Regions from separate parts of the Halomonas hibernica genome, predicted to be linked through region 1. Evidence: predicted binding sites of a transcription regulator. Region 1 holds the regulator's gene; each other region holds the start of a gene.
What was found. The regulator sigma-54, encoded in region 1, starts transcription at its own class of promoters, with help from an activator protein. The targets are predictions, from matches to a motif close to TGGCACNNNNNTTGCTNT.
Positions count from the first base shown of each region.

Region 1 (4,221 bases):
ATATGCAGCTACGTGGTGATCGCGTTGAAATTATCCGTAACGATGCGGGTGAGCTTTCTCGCGCTATTGCCACCGGTGAGCGGGCCTATCTACGCAATCAACTCGATGATCAGGACGCGCCGATGGAAGGATGGGCACGCCGCGTGGTTTATCACGTAGCAGAGCGGCGTGTAGAGCTTATTGACCAGGCCGAACTGACCCAAGCGGGCGATCAGTTTACCGGTGGCCGCTTGGAATACTTCATTGACCGCGAAGTGGTGCAGGCACGCTCCGATGTAAATGGTAGCGAGTCGCAGCGTATTCGTATGACGCTTCAGCCAGCGCAATAGGAGCCAACCATGTCTATTGCGGAAGCACCGCCCATAAAAACTCTTTACGCCAATCACTTGGCAAAAAGCTATAAGCGCCGCCGCGTGGTTAAAGACATTAGCCTAGAGATTGCTCAAGGCAGCGTGGTTGGCCTGCTTGGCCCTAACGGCGCGGGTAAAACCACATCATTTTATATGATTGTGGGCCTGGTGAAGTCTGATGCGGGTACGGTGCGTATCGACGAGCAAGACTTAACCCGCGTTCCCATGCACGAACGCGCGATGGCCGGCATTGGCTATCTACCCCAGGAAGCGTCTATTTTTCGCAAGCTATCGGTTGCGGATAACATTATGGCGATTCTGGAAACTCGCAAAGATCTGGACAGGGCAGGACGAGAGCAGCGGCTTGAGGCCCTGCTTGACGACTTTCATATTACCCACATCCGTGACAGCTTGGGCATGAGCCTTTCCGGCGGCGAGCGGCGGCGCGTCGAAATTGCCCGCTCCTTGGCCACAGAGCCCGCGTTTATCTTGCTGGATGAGCCGTTTGCAGGTGTCGACCCCATCTCGGTTGGTGAAATCAAGAGCATTATTCGCGCCTTAAAACAGCGCCACATTGGCGTGCTAATTACTGACCATAACGTCCGAGAAACACTGGATATTTGCGATATCGCCTATATTGTCGGTGACGGCCATATCATTGCTGGCGGTAGTCCTCAGACTATCCTTGATAACCAAAAAGTGAGGGAAGTTTACCTGGGTGCTGATTTTCGCCTATAAATTTAATTTCACCGCTAAACAGTGATCTGCAGTAAAAATTTTATCAGTGGCATGCTTATTGCACTTGCACAACAACATGACTCGCACTAGGGTGAAGCTTTCCGATTAACGAGTGGTTCTCAGATGGTCATGAAAGCTTCTCTCCAATTGCGTATCGGTACGCAGCTGACCATGACACCTCAGCTGCAGCAAGCGATTGCACTGCTACAGCTATCGACATTGGATCTACGTCAGGAAATTCAGCAGGCGCTGGATGCCAACCCAATGCTGGAGCAGGAAGATGAGTTCGGCGAGCAGGCGACCGTCGAAACACCCGGCGAGGAGTGGTCAGAAAGCATTCCCGAGGAACTCTCTGTCGATAGCGACTGGTCTGATACTTACCAGGACATGGGTAGCTCTGGCAGCAGCGAAGGCCCCGATTTTGAACGCCAGGCCGCGGGACAAAGCCTGCATGGGCATCTCCTTTGGCAGCTGGCGATGACCGATTTTACGGCTCGTGAGCAGCTAATCGCCGAAAGCCTGATTGATGCACTGGATGCCAATGGCTACCTGACGCAGCCGCTCAACGATATCCGCGATGGGTTACGTGCTCAGAGCATCGAAGGTCTCAGCCAGCGAGAGTTGGAGACCATTCTGATGCGCTTACAGCAGTTCGAGCCAACGGGCGTCTTCGCCCGTGACTTGCGTGAATGTTTGATGCTTCAGCTAGCAACGCTCCCCGACGACACGCCCCTACTGGTTCCCGCGCGCCGATTGGTTCGTCAGTTTCTAGAAGCGCTGGGCAAAAATGACATGCGCCTATTAAAGCGCCGCCTAAGCCTGGACGATGAGCAGCTAGACGATGTGATCGGTCTGATCCGAAGCCTGGACCCACGCCCAGGCAGTGCTTATGGCGCCACCGACGATAGCTACATCACGCCCGACCTGGTTGTACGTCATGATCATGAAGGCTGGCACCTGGAGCTTAACCCTGAAGCCCTGCCCCGGCTGCGCATCCAGCCCGACTACGCCAGCTTAATCAAGCGTGCAGACAAGAGTCAGGATAACCAGTTTTTAAAAGAGCACTTGCAAGAAGCGCGCTGGCTAATCAAAAGCCTGTCCAGCCGCAACGACACGCTTCTACGCGTAGGACGCGAGATTATCACTCGCCAAATCGGTTTTTTAGAGCACGGTGAAGAAGCGATGAAGCCGTTGATTCTTGCCGATATTGCCGAGGCGGTTGAGATGCACGAATCAACCATTTCTCGGGTCACCACACAAAAATATATCCATACCCCACGGGGCGTCTTCGAACTTAAGTACTTTTTCTCAAGCCAAATTAGCGGGCAGGATGGCGCAGACAGCCACTCAAGCACCGCGATTCGCGCCCGGCTTAAAAAGTTGATTCAAGATGAGCCTCCCGGCAAACCTCTTTCGGACAGTCGTTTGGTGACATTACTGGGAGATGGCGGCATCACAGTGGCACGCCGTACGGTGGCGAAATATCGTGAGTCGCTGGGCATTCCCTCATCAAGTGAACGTCGTCGTTTGCGTTAGTCGTTACAAGAGAAATGGCAAAACTCGCGACAGGGGCTTTGCAACACCGTAAAAAGGGTTACAATCGAAATTCAGTCCGATGGATAAGGAGCACGTCAATGCAAGTAAATATCACGGGTCATCATGTAGAACTGACTGACGCCTTGCGTGACTACGTTAATGAAAAGCTTGAACGCATCGAACGTCATTACGACCACATCACCACGGTACAAGTCACCTTATCTATTGAGAAGGAGCGCCAACATGCCGCGTGCACCCTTCATGCGGCAGGCGCCGACCTACATGCCGACGCCGAAGATGTCGACATGTACGCCGCTATTGACGCCTTAGCAGACAAAATTGATCGTCAACTCGTTAAGCACAAGGAAAAAGCACAAGCTCGCGCCCAAGGCGCTGGCGTGCGTTAATTCAATGACGTTGGAAACCATCCTCCCCCCGGAGCGCGTACTTTACGACGTGCCCGGGGGCAGCAAAAAGCGGGTGCTGGAGTTTTTCAGCACCTTTATCGCTCAAAATACACCCAGTCTGGATAGTCAGGAAGTTTTCAGCCGACTGATCGGCCGGGAACGCCTTGGCAGCACGGGGATCGGTAACGGCGTCGCCATCCCCCATGCGCGCAGCCCACATTGCGTTACGCCTATTGCGGGTTTTTTAAAATTATCAGAACCTATTGATTTTGATGCTATTGATGGCGACCCGGTCGACCTCGTCTTTGTGCTGCTTGTTCCCGAAGAGGCTGACGACACGCATTTGTCGCTTTTGGGCCAAGTGGCCACCATTATGAATGATGCGAGCACACGCCAGGCATTACGCAAAACCAGCAGCCAGCGCGATTTGCTTGACCTGCTGATGAGCAAGATTCGCGAACAGGCCGCTCCATAATCGCCCATAACGACTAACACGTTTTCATGCGTTATCCCTTTTATACGTTCAATCAGAGAGAGCCACTATGCAACTGGTGATTATTAGCGGCCGCTCTGGCTCTGGCAAGTCAATCGCTTTACAAGCGCTGGAAGATATTGGCTATTACGCCATTGATAATCTCCCTGCCATGTTGCTTGGTTCTTTGGTTGACGAACTCCGTGACGAGGGTGAGCGCACACATCTAGCGGTCAGTATTGATGCCCGCAACCTGCCAGCGGCGCTTGAGCGTCTTCCCGTACTGCTTGAAGAGCTGCGCGCGCGGCCTATAGATTGTCAGGTTATCTATCTAACCACCGATTCACGTATTTTACTTGAACGCTACTCTGCGACACGGCGACGCCATCCGTTAACGCGCAACAGTGATATGACGCTTGAAGAGGCAATAGAGAAAGAGGAAGAGACGCTCAACGAAATACGTGATTTGGCCGACCTGCGGATTGATACATCACGCTTATCGGTCCACGACCTGCGTCGGCGCATTTCAGACCAGGTAGCCCACCAGCGCAAGGACCAGCTAACACTCACCTTTGAGTCGTTCGGCTACAAGCATGGCGTACCCATGGATGCAGATTTAGTCTTTGATGTACGCTGCCTGCCCAACCCTTATTGGGACCCAACGCTACGCCAGTACACAGGACGTGATGCCACGATTATTGCGTTTCTGCGCGGCTAC
Region 1 is NZ_VIFN01000001.1:404,916-409,136, reverse strand. Features, by position in the region: gene lptA (lipopolysaccharide transport periplasmic protein LptA) at 1-329, shown strand, start outside; gene lptB (LPS export ABC transporter ATP-binding protein) at 339-1,088, shown strand; gene FKN99_RS01885 (RNA polymerase factor sigma-54) at 1,212-2,624, shown strand; gene hpf (ribosome hibernation-promoting factor, HPF/YfiA family) at 2,723-3,031, shown strand; gene FKN99_RS01875 (PTS sugar transporter subunit IIA) at 3,036-3,506, shown strand; gene rapZ (RNase adapter RapZ) at 3,574-4,221, shown strand, end outside.

Region 2 (4,221 bases), on a different contig from region 1:
GTTCGCCGACGGTGTGAAGTGGGTAGATGACGCTGCCGATGAAAGCATCGACGTGCTGATTATCGACTCTACCGACCCGGTCGGCCCCGCCGAAGGGTTGTTCAAGACTGACTTCCTTAAGCGCTGCCACCGCATTCTGAAAGCCGATGGCGTGATGGTGCAGCAGAGCGAATCACCGCTTTATCACAGTGGCTCGATTATTCGTGAGCTGCGTCATGACATGCGCGAAGCGGGCTTTGCCAGTGTCGCCACGCTGCCCTTCCCCCAGCCGGTTTATCCTTCCGGCTGGTGGAGCGTGACGCTTGCCGGTAAAGGCACCAACGTGGAAACCTTCCGCGAAGAGGCTGCCGCTAGTCACGAAATGCCGCTACAGTACTACACAGTGGATGCCCACCGGGGCGCCCTGGCGTTGCCACCGTTCATGCGTAAAGCGTTCAGCTGACGTTTATTTGAATAGCACGCCAGCAAGCGATGAGGCCGGGCACTGCTCGGCCTTTTTTGTGTCACCACGTTAAGGAACCAACAATGAAAACCCTTAAATGGATAAGCATTGGCGCGTGCGCCCTGGTCCCGACGGTTGCCTTGGGCACCACATTAGAAACCGTTCAATCCCGCGATAGCGTACGCTGCGGGGTGAACGCCGCCCAGCCCGGCTTCTCCTCACTGAACGATAACGATACATATCGCGGCCTGGATACCGATGTCTGCCGCGCGATTGCCGCGGCGGCATTAGGCGATGCCAGCAAGGTTGATTTCGTACCGCTCGATTCGGTGGAGCGTTTTACCGCCCTGCAGTCCGGCGAAGTGGATCTGCTCTCGCGCACGACGACCTGGACCTCTAGCCGCGATACCACCCAAGGTATGCACTTTACCGGGGTGAGCTATTACGATGGCCAAGCATTCATGGTCGCAAGCGACCTGGGCGTGCAAAGTGCCGAAAACCTGGACGGCGCGGCGGTGTGCACGCAGTCAGGCACGACCAGCGAGCTGAACCTTTCAGACTATTTCCGTGTTAACGACATGCACTATGACGCAGTGGTGTTTGATTCTCCCGAACAGTCGATTGCCGGTTTTGAAGCCGGGCGCTGCGACGTCCTAAGCTCCGATGCCTCACAGCTGTATGCCCAACGCATGCAGCTTGCCAACCCCGACATGGCGGTAGTGCTGCCCGAGATTATTTCCAAGGAACCGCTTGGGCCCGCCGTACGCCAGGGCGATGACCAGTGGTTCAATATCGTAAAATGGTCGCTGTTTGCCATGCTCAATGCTGAAGAACTGGGTGTCTCAAGCACCAATATTGATGAACACGCGGATTCCGATAATCCAGATATTGCCCGCCTGCTGGGCCAGGACGGCAATTTTGGTGAAGGCATGGGACTCGATGACGACTGGGCTTACCAAATCGTCAAACAGGTGGGTAACTACGCCGAAATGTATGATCACAACGTGGGCGTGGACTCTAACTTCAATATTACCCGTGGTTTAAATGCTCTGTGGCGCGATGGCGGCATTCAGTATGCCCCGCCTATCCGCTAGGGCTTACCGGTCAGCACTCTGCCATCAACCATCGGTTGTCGCACCAAAACAGCGCAGGCGGCAACCGTTTCTATTTTTTTGCACCTAAACTTTCGTAGAAGCAGAATCATTTTGCGTTGAAAAGCGCTGAATTTGGCGTTGTACCCACATTGGCATCTTCCTTGCTAGCTTTATATGTCATGCCTTCGCATGCATAACAATATTAATCGAGGAAGGGAATTACCATGTTGAACAAGAAACACTGGGTATTACTGGCCTCTGCAGGCGCCATCACACTGACAGGCGCCACTAACGCTAACGCAGCAACACTTGAAGAAACCATTGAACGTGGAGCCGTGCAGTGTGGCGTCAGCGACGGTTTGCCAGGCTTTTCGGCACCCGATGGTGATGGCAACTGGCAAGGGCTGGATGTCGATGTTTGCCGTGCGGTCGCCGCTGCCGTATTGGGTGATGCGGATGCCGTCAACTACATCTCTCTCAATGCCGTTGAGCGTTTCACTGCGCTGCAGTCTGGCGAAGTCGATTTGCTTTCTCGTAACACGACCTGGACCACCACGCGCGATACCACGCTGGGTCTGAACTTCGCAGGCGTCAACTTCTACGACGGTATCGGCTTCATGGTTAGCCGTGACCTGGGCATCAGCGGTGCTGATGAGCTGGATGGTGCGGCGATCTGTATCCAAACGGGCACCACCACCGAACTTAACGTGGCCGATTACTTCCGCGCCAACGATATGGAATTTGATCCTATCGTGTTTGATACCTCAGAGCAGACCGTGGGCGGCTTCCAGGCTGGCCGCTGCGACGTTCTAACCTCGGACACTTCTCAGCTGGCGGCGCTGCGCATTCAGTTAGATGACCCGGATGGCGCCGTCATTCTGCCCGATATCATTTCCAAGGAGCCGCTGGGCCCGGTGGTTCGCCAGGGCGATGACACTTGGTTCAACATCGTGAAATGGTCACTGTTTGCCATGCTCAATGCTGAAGAGTACGGCGTGACCAGTGAAAACGTAGAGGAAATGACCAGCTCCGAAAACCCCGACATCGCCCGCCTGCTTGGCCAGGACGGTAACTACGGTGAAGGCATGGGGCTTGACGCTGACTGGGCTTACAACATTATTAGCCAGGTCGGTAACTATGCCGAAAGCTTTGAGCGCAACGTTGGCATGGACTCACCGCTTGAGATTGAACGCGGTGCCAACGCGCTATGGAACCAGGGTGGTTTCCAGTACGCTCCGCCGATTCGCTAAGCATCTCGCTTGACCCGGCCCGTCGCGCTTAGCAGATGAGTGCCGACGGGCCATTTGATTGACCTTCCGTGTAGCGGAGACGCCACCCATGTCCGTAAGACCCAACACTCGCCCCGCTGGCCACAAGCCACCGTTTTGGCGAGACCGTGCCAAACGCGCACTTGTTTTTCAGCTGCTTTTAACGGCAGCCGTTGTCGTATTTTTGCTGTATATCGTCGGCAATACTCAGGACAACCTATCCGCCCGGGGTATCACCACCGGTTTTGGCTTTTTAAATAACACCGCAGGCTTTGGTATCGTACAAAGCCTGATCGACTACTCCTCTCAGGATACCTACGGCCGCACCTTTTTGGTGGGCTTGCTCAATACGCTATTGGTCGGCGCCTTGGGTGTGGTGGCCGCGACGCTGATTGGCTTTATTGTCGGCATTGCTCGCCTGTCGCCCAACTGGCTACTGGCACGCCTGGCCACCGCCTATATCGAAACTTTCCGCAATATCCCGTTACTGCTACAGATTTTTTTCTGGTACTTCGCCGTGCTGCGCACGCTACCCAGTGCAAGGGACAGCCTCTCGTTTGGCGAGGTTGTTTTTCTTAACGTGCGCGGTCTGTATCTGCCTGAGCCGCTTTTTGAGTCAGGCTTTGGGATGATCCCAGCGACCTTTATCGTCGCGATTATCGCCAGTATTGCACTGTGTGTGTGGAACAAGCGCCGCCAAGAGGCAACCGGTAAACGGATCCCTGCCGGGTGGATATCGCTGGTACTGATTCTGGGTCTGCCACTGCTGATTACGGTCGCCACCGGCGTACCGATCACCTGGGATGTTCCGGAGCTGCGCGGCTTTAACTTCCGCGGTGGCTTTACCGTGATTCCGGAATTTCTGGCGCTGTGGCTGGCGCTTTCCATCTATACCGCTGCGTTCATTGCTGAAATTGTCCGCTCGGGCATCCAGGCCATTTCCCACGGCCAGACCGAAGCCGCCCAGGCACTGAGCCTGCCGCGCAACCTGGTGTTGCGCCTGGTGGTCATTCCGCAGGCGCTGCGGGTCATTATCCCGCCACTCACCAGCCAGTACCTGAACCTGATCAAGAACTCCTCGCTTGCCACGGCCATCGGCTATCCCGACCTGGTCTCCGTGTTTGCGGGCACCACGCTGAATCAAACGGGGCAGGCCATTGAGGTGATCGCCATGACCATGGCGGTGTACCTGACGATCAGCCTGCTGGTTTCCATGTTCATGAACTGGTTCAACGCCCGCGTAGCGTTGGTTGAGCGCTAGGCGCCGGTGAGGATAGCTTTATGATTCATAACCAAACAATGATTGACCAGCGGCCTGCCCCCAGCAATACCCTGGGGCCCGTAGCCTGGCTGCGCACCAACCTGTTCAGCAGCCCACTCAATACGCTGTTTACGCTGGTGGGGCTGTACGTTCTGT
Region 2 is NZ_VIFN01000002.1:174,991-179,211, reverse strand. Features, by position in the region: gene speE (polyamine aminopropyltransferase) at 1-442, shown strand, start outside; gene FKN99_RS05165 (amino acid ABC transporter substrate-binding protein) at 526-1,536, shown strand; gene FKN99_RS05160 (amino acid ABC transporter substrate-binding protein) at 1,761-2,786, shown strand; gene FKN99_RS05155 (amino acid ABC transporter permease) at 2,875-4,065, shown strand; gene FKN99_RS05150 (amino acid ABC transporter permease) at 4,086-4,221, shown strand, end outside.
Region 2: the regulator sigma-54 is predicted to act here: its motif matches at 1,687-1,704, upstream of FKN99_RS05160 (amino acid ABC transporter substrate-binding protein).

Region 3 (4,221 bases), on a different contig from region 1:
TTTAGCGCGCACAGTGGCAGCGTTATTCGTCTGCCAGGGCGGGTAGCAACGTCTTTAATTTACGCGTTAGTGTATTGCGCCCCCAGCCTAACAATTCCGCTGCTTCTCCTTTACGCCCACCGGTATGTTTTAACGCCGTCTCAATCAGAATTTTCTCAACGTCGGGTACGGCCTCTTCCAACAGATGTGTATGCCCTTCGGCCAGAGCACGGTCGGCCCATTCCCGAAAGGCGCTGCGCCATTCGCCATGACCGCCGCTTTCAGTTGCCTGGGGGGAGCGTAGCTCTGGCGGTAAATCCTCCACCAGAATTTCACGCCCAGACGCCATTACCGTTAACCAGCGACAGATATTTTCCAGTTGGCGCACGTTACCCGGCCACGCCAGGCGCGTCAGGTGCTCCTCGGTTTCGGCCGTGAGTACCTTGATGTCGGTGGCAAGTTCTTTGGCGGCTTCAGCAAGAAAATGCCGTGTGAGGCGTGGGATATCCTCACGGCGTTCGGCAAGGCGCGGCAAGTGAATGCGGATAACGTTCAGGCGATGGAAAAGGTCCTCACGAAAGCGCCCGTCATCCACCAGCGACTCAAGGTTCTGGTGCGTCGCGGCGATAATCCGCACGTCAACCTTGACCGGGGTGTGCCCGCCCACTCGGTAGAACTCACCGTCGGCCAATACGCGCAGCAAGCGAGTTTGGGTTTCAGCCGGCATATCGCCGATCTCATCCAGAAACAGCGTGCCGCCGTTGGCCTGCTCAAAGCGCCCCTGGCGCTGGGCAGCGGCCCCGGTAAACGCACCTTTCTCGTGGCCAAACAGTTCAGACTCAATCAGATCACGCGGGATGGCCGCCATGTTCAGGGCAATAAACGGCTTGCCCGCCCGAGGGCTGTGCTGGTGGAGTGCCTGGGCTACACGCTCTTTACCGGTGCCCGACTCGCCATTGATGAGCACAGTAATATGCGAATGAGAGAGTCGCCCAATGGCCCGAAACACCTCCTGCATGGCCGGCGCTTCACCAATGATTTCTGCGTTCAAACCTTCGGGAACGCTGATCGGCCGTTGGCGCTCGCGCGCATGAGCCACCGCCCGGCGCACAAGCGCCAGCGCTTCATCCACATCAAACGGCTTGGGCAGGTACTCAAACGCACCGCCTTGATAAGAGGCCACTGCGCTGTCGAGATCCGAATGAGCGGTCATGATGATGACCGGCAAATCCGGGTGCGCCTCACGGATGTGCGACATAAGATCCAGCCCATCAATGCCCGGCATGCGAATGTCAGTCACCAGCACATCCGGTGGGGTTGTCAGCAGTCGTTCCAGTACGGTATCGGCGCGTTCTATGCACTCTACATCAAGATCCGGCTGTGCCAATGCACGTTCAAGCACCCAGCGGATAGCGCGATCGTCATCCACAACGACCACCCGTGCAACCTCGTTACGTGTCGCCTCTATCATGATGCTTCTCCGGTACAATTAATAACCAATGGAATCAGTAAGCGGAACTCGGTGTGCCCGGGACGTGAGTCACATTCAATCAACCCTTGATGCTGATGCAGGATCGACTGAGCGATGGACAACCCCAATCCGCTGCCTTCAGCACGCCCTGACACCATCGGGTAGAAGAGCGTCTCTTTAAGTCCTTCCGGGATACCAGGGCCGTTATCGATCACACCCACCTCGCTCACTAACCGGTGGCGCTCAGCACCCAGGGTGAACTGACGCCGGGCACGGGTGCGCAGCATCAATTCGGGCACAGGGGTCTCGGCATCGCTCATGGCCTGCACGGCGTTCCTGGCCACGTTAAGCACGGCCTGGATCATCTGCGCCTCATCCCCGGAAAGGTCCGGCAGGCTAGGGTCGTAATCGCGGTGGATGGTGATATTCGGATGTTCAGCCACCAGCAGCGTTCTTACCCGCTCCAGCACTTTGTGGATGTTCACCGGCGCGTGCTTAACAATGCGATTCGGGCCAAGCATCGAATCCACCAGATCACGCAAGCGGTCAACCTCCTCCACGATGATATGGGTAAACTCACGCAATTCAGGCTTATCCAGGTCACGCTCTAATAGCTGAGCCGCCCCGCGGATGCCGCCCAGCGGATTTTTCACTTCATGGGCCAAGCCTCGGGCTAGCACTTTGATGGTTTCCTGGCGCGTGGTTAGCGCTTCCTCGCGGGAAATTTGCATCAAGCGGTCACGAGGCTCTACTTCCAGCAGAAGCTCGTCTGCCGACAGGGGCGTCACGGTGTAATCCACCGTCAGCGCTTCACCGTTAACCGGGGTAATGCGCGCCTCGCGCTGGGTGTAGGGATGAAAGGCATCCCGCGCCTTGGCCAACACCTGGTCAATACTTTCATCACCGCCCAGCAGGGTATCCTGGCTGCTCCCCTGCACACGGCTAAAGCTTACTGCCAACAGCGCTTCGGCGGCAGGGTTCATCCAGCGTACGCGGAGCTCACCGTCCAGCAGCAGCACTGCCATGGAGAGATGTTCTAGTAAACGCTGATACATGAAGTGTCCTGAATGTCGCTGATAAAAACGTTCAATACGCAAGAGAAACTGCAAAAAGCACGCCAGGTTGGCCCCTTTCATCAGCATGCACGCCTTATGGGCGCCAAGCCTTGATTCAACGAGCGTTAAGCGCGCAACCTGCCATGGTGCGATCCACCACATGCACTATTTTAGTGCATGGAGTACCGTTAAGGCGCACCCTCTCACTGGTTAAGTGCAATAAAAAACCCCGCCGAAGCGGGGTTTTAGGGCTATCGCGTCAAAACGCGATTAGCAGCTGTAGTACATATCAAATTCGATAGGGTGCGTGGTCATGCGAATACGCTCCACTTCTTCCATCTTGAGTTCGATATAGGCATCAATCATATCGTCGGTGAACACGCCACCTTCGGTCAGGAACGCACGGTCAGCGTCGAGCGCTTCCAGAGCCTGGTCCAGGCTGTTGGCAACGGTCGGTACCAACTTGCCTTCTTCTGGCGGCAGGTCGTACAGGTTCTTGTCCATGGCATCGCCAGGATGAATCTTGTTCTTGATGCCGTCGATACCTGCCATTAGCAGGGCAGCAAACGACAGGTACGGGTTAGCGGTCGGGTCAGGGAAGCGGGTTTCAACGCGCTTGCCTTTGGGGCTGACCGTATAGGGAATCCGGATAGAGGCGGAACGGTTACGGGCGCTGTAAGCCAGCATAACCGGCGCTTCAAACCCCGGCACCAAACGCTTGTACGAGTTGGTAGAGGCGTTGGTGAAGGCGTTCAGAGCGCGTGCGTGCTTGATCACACCGCCGATGTAATACAGCGCCATTTCCGACAGGCCTGCGTATTCATCACCGGCAAACTGGTTCTGACCATCTTTCCAGAACGACTGGTGAATATGCATACCAGAACCGTTGTCGCCAACCAGCGGCTTGGGCATGAAGGTCGCGGTTTTGCCGTACGCGTGGGCCACGTTGTGGATCACGTACTTCATTTCCTGAACTTCGTCCGCCTTCTTCACCAGCGTATTGAATTTAACGCCGATCTCGTTCTGCCCCGCATTCGCCACTTCGTGGTGGTGAACTTCAACGGTCTGACCAATCGCTTCCAGGGTGTTACACATAGCGCCACGGATATCGTGGAAGCTGTCGACCGGAGGAACCGGGAAGTAACCGCCTTTAACGCGCGGACGGTGCCCCAGGTTGCCGCCCTCTACCTGATTACTGGTCGCCCAGGCGCCCTCGTCGGAAGAAATCTTGTACATGGAACCCTGAATATCAGACTTCCAATGTACTTCGTCAAAAATAAAGAACTCAGGCTCCGGACCGAAGAAAGCAGTATCGCCCAGGCCTGTGGACTCCAGGTACGCCTCAGCGCGCTTAGCAATAGAACGCGGGTCACGATCATAGCCCTGCATCGTGGCTGGCTCAATGATATCGCAACGCAAAATCAGAGTAGCGTCTTCGGTGAAGGGGTCGAGGAAAGCAGTGCCATCTTCCGGGCGCAGGATCATGTCGGATTCGTTAATGCCTTTCCAGCCCTCGATTGAGGAGCCATCGAACATTTGACCATTTTCGAAGAACTCTTCGTCTACATCGCGGGCAGGCACGGTAACGTGCTGCTCTTTACCACGAGTATCGGTGAAACGCAGGTCCACCCACTTAACATCATGTTCTTCAATTAGCGCGAGAGTCTTGGCTGACATTGTGCCTCCGATATGGGCGTGGCTTAAAGCATGTAACAG
Region 3 is NZ_VIFN01000005.1:150,234-154,454, forward strand. Features, by position in the region: gene FKN99_RS09795 (YqiA/YcfP family alpha/beta fold hydrolase) at 1-5, shown strand, start outside; gene ntrC (nitrogen regulation protein NR(I)) at 23-1,450, opposite strand; gene glnL (nitrogen regulation protein NR(II)) at 1,447-2,505, opposite strand; gene glnA (glutamate--ammonia ligase) at 2,776-4,182, opposite strand.
Region 3: the regulator sigma-54 is predicted to act here: its motif matches at 2,553-2,570, upstream of glnL (nitrogen regulation protein NR(II)).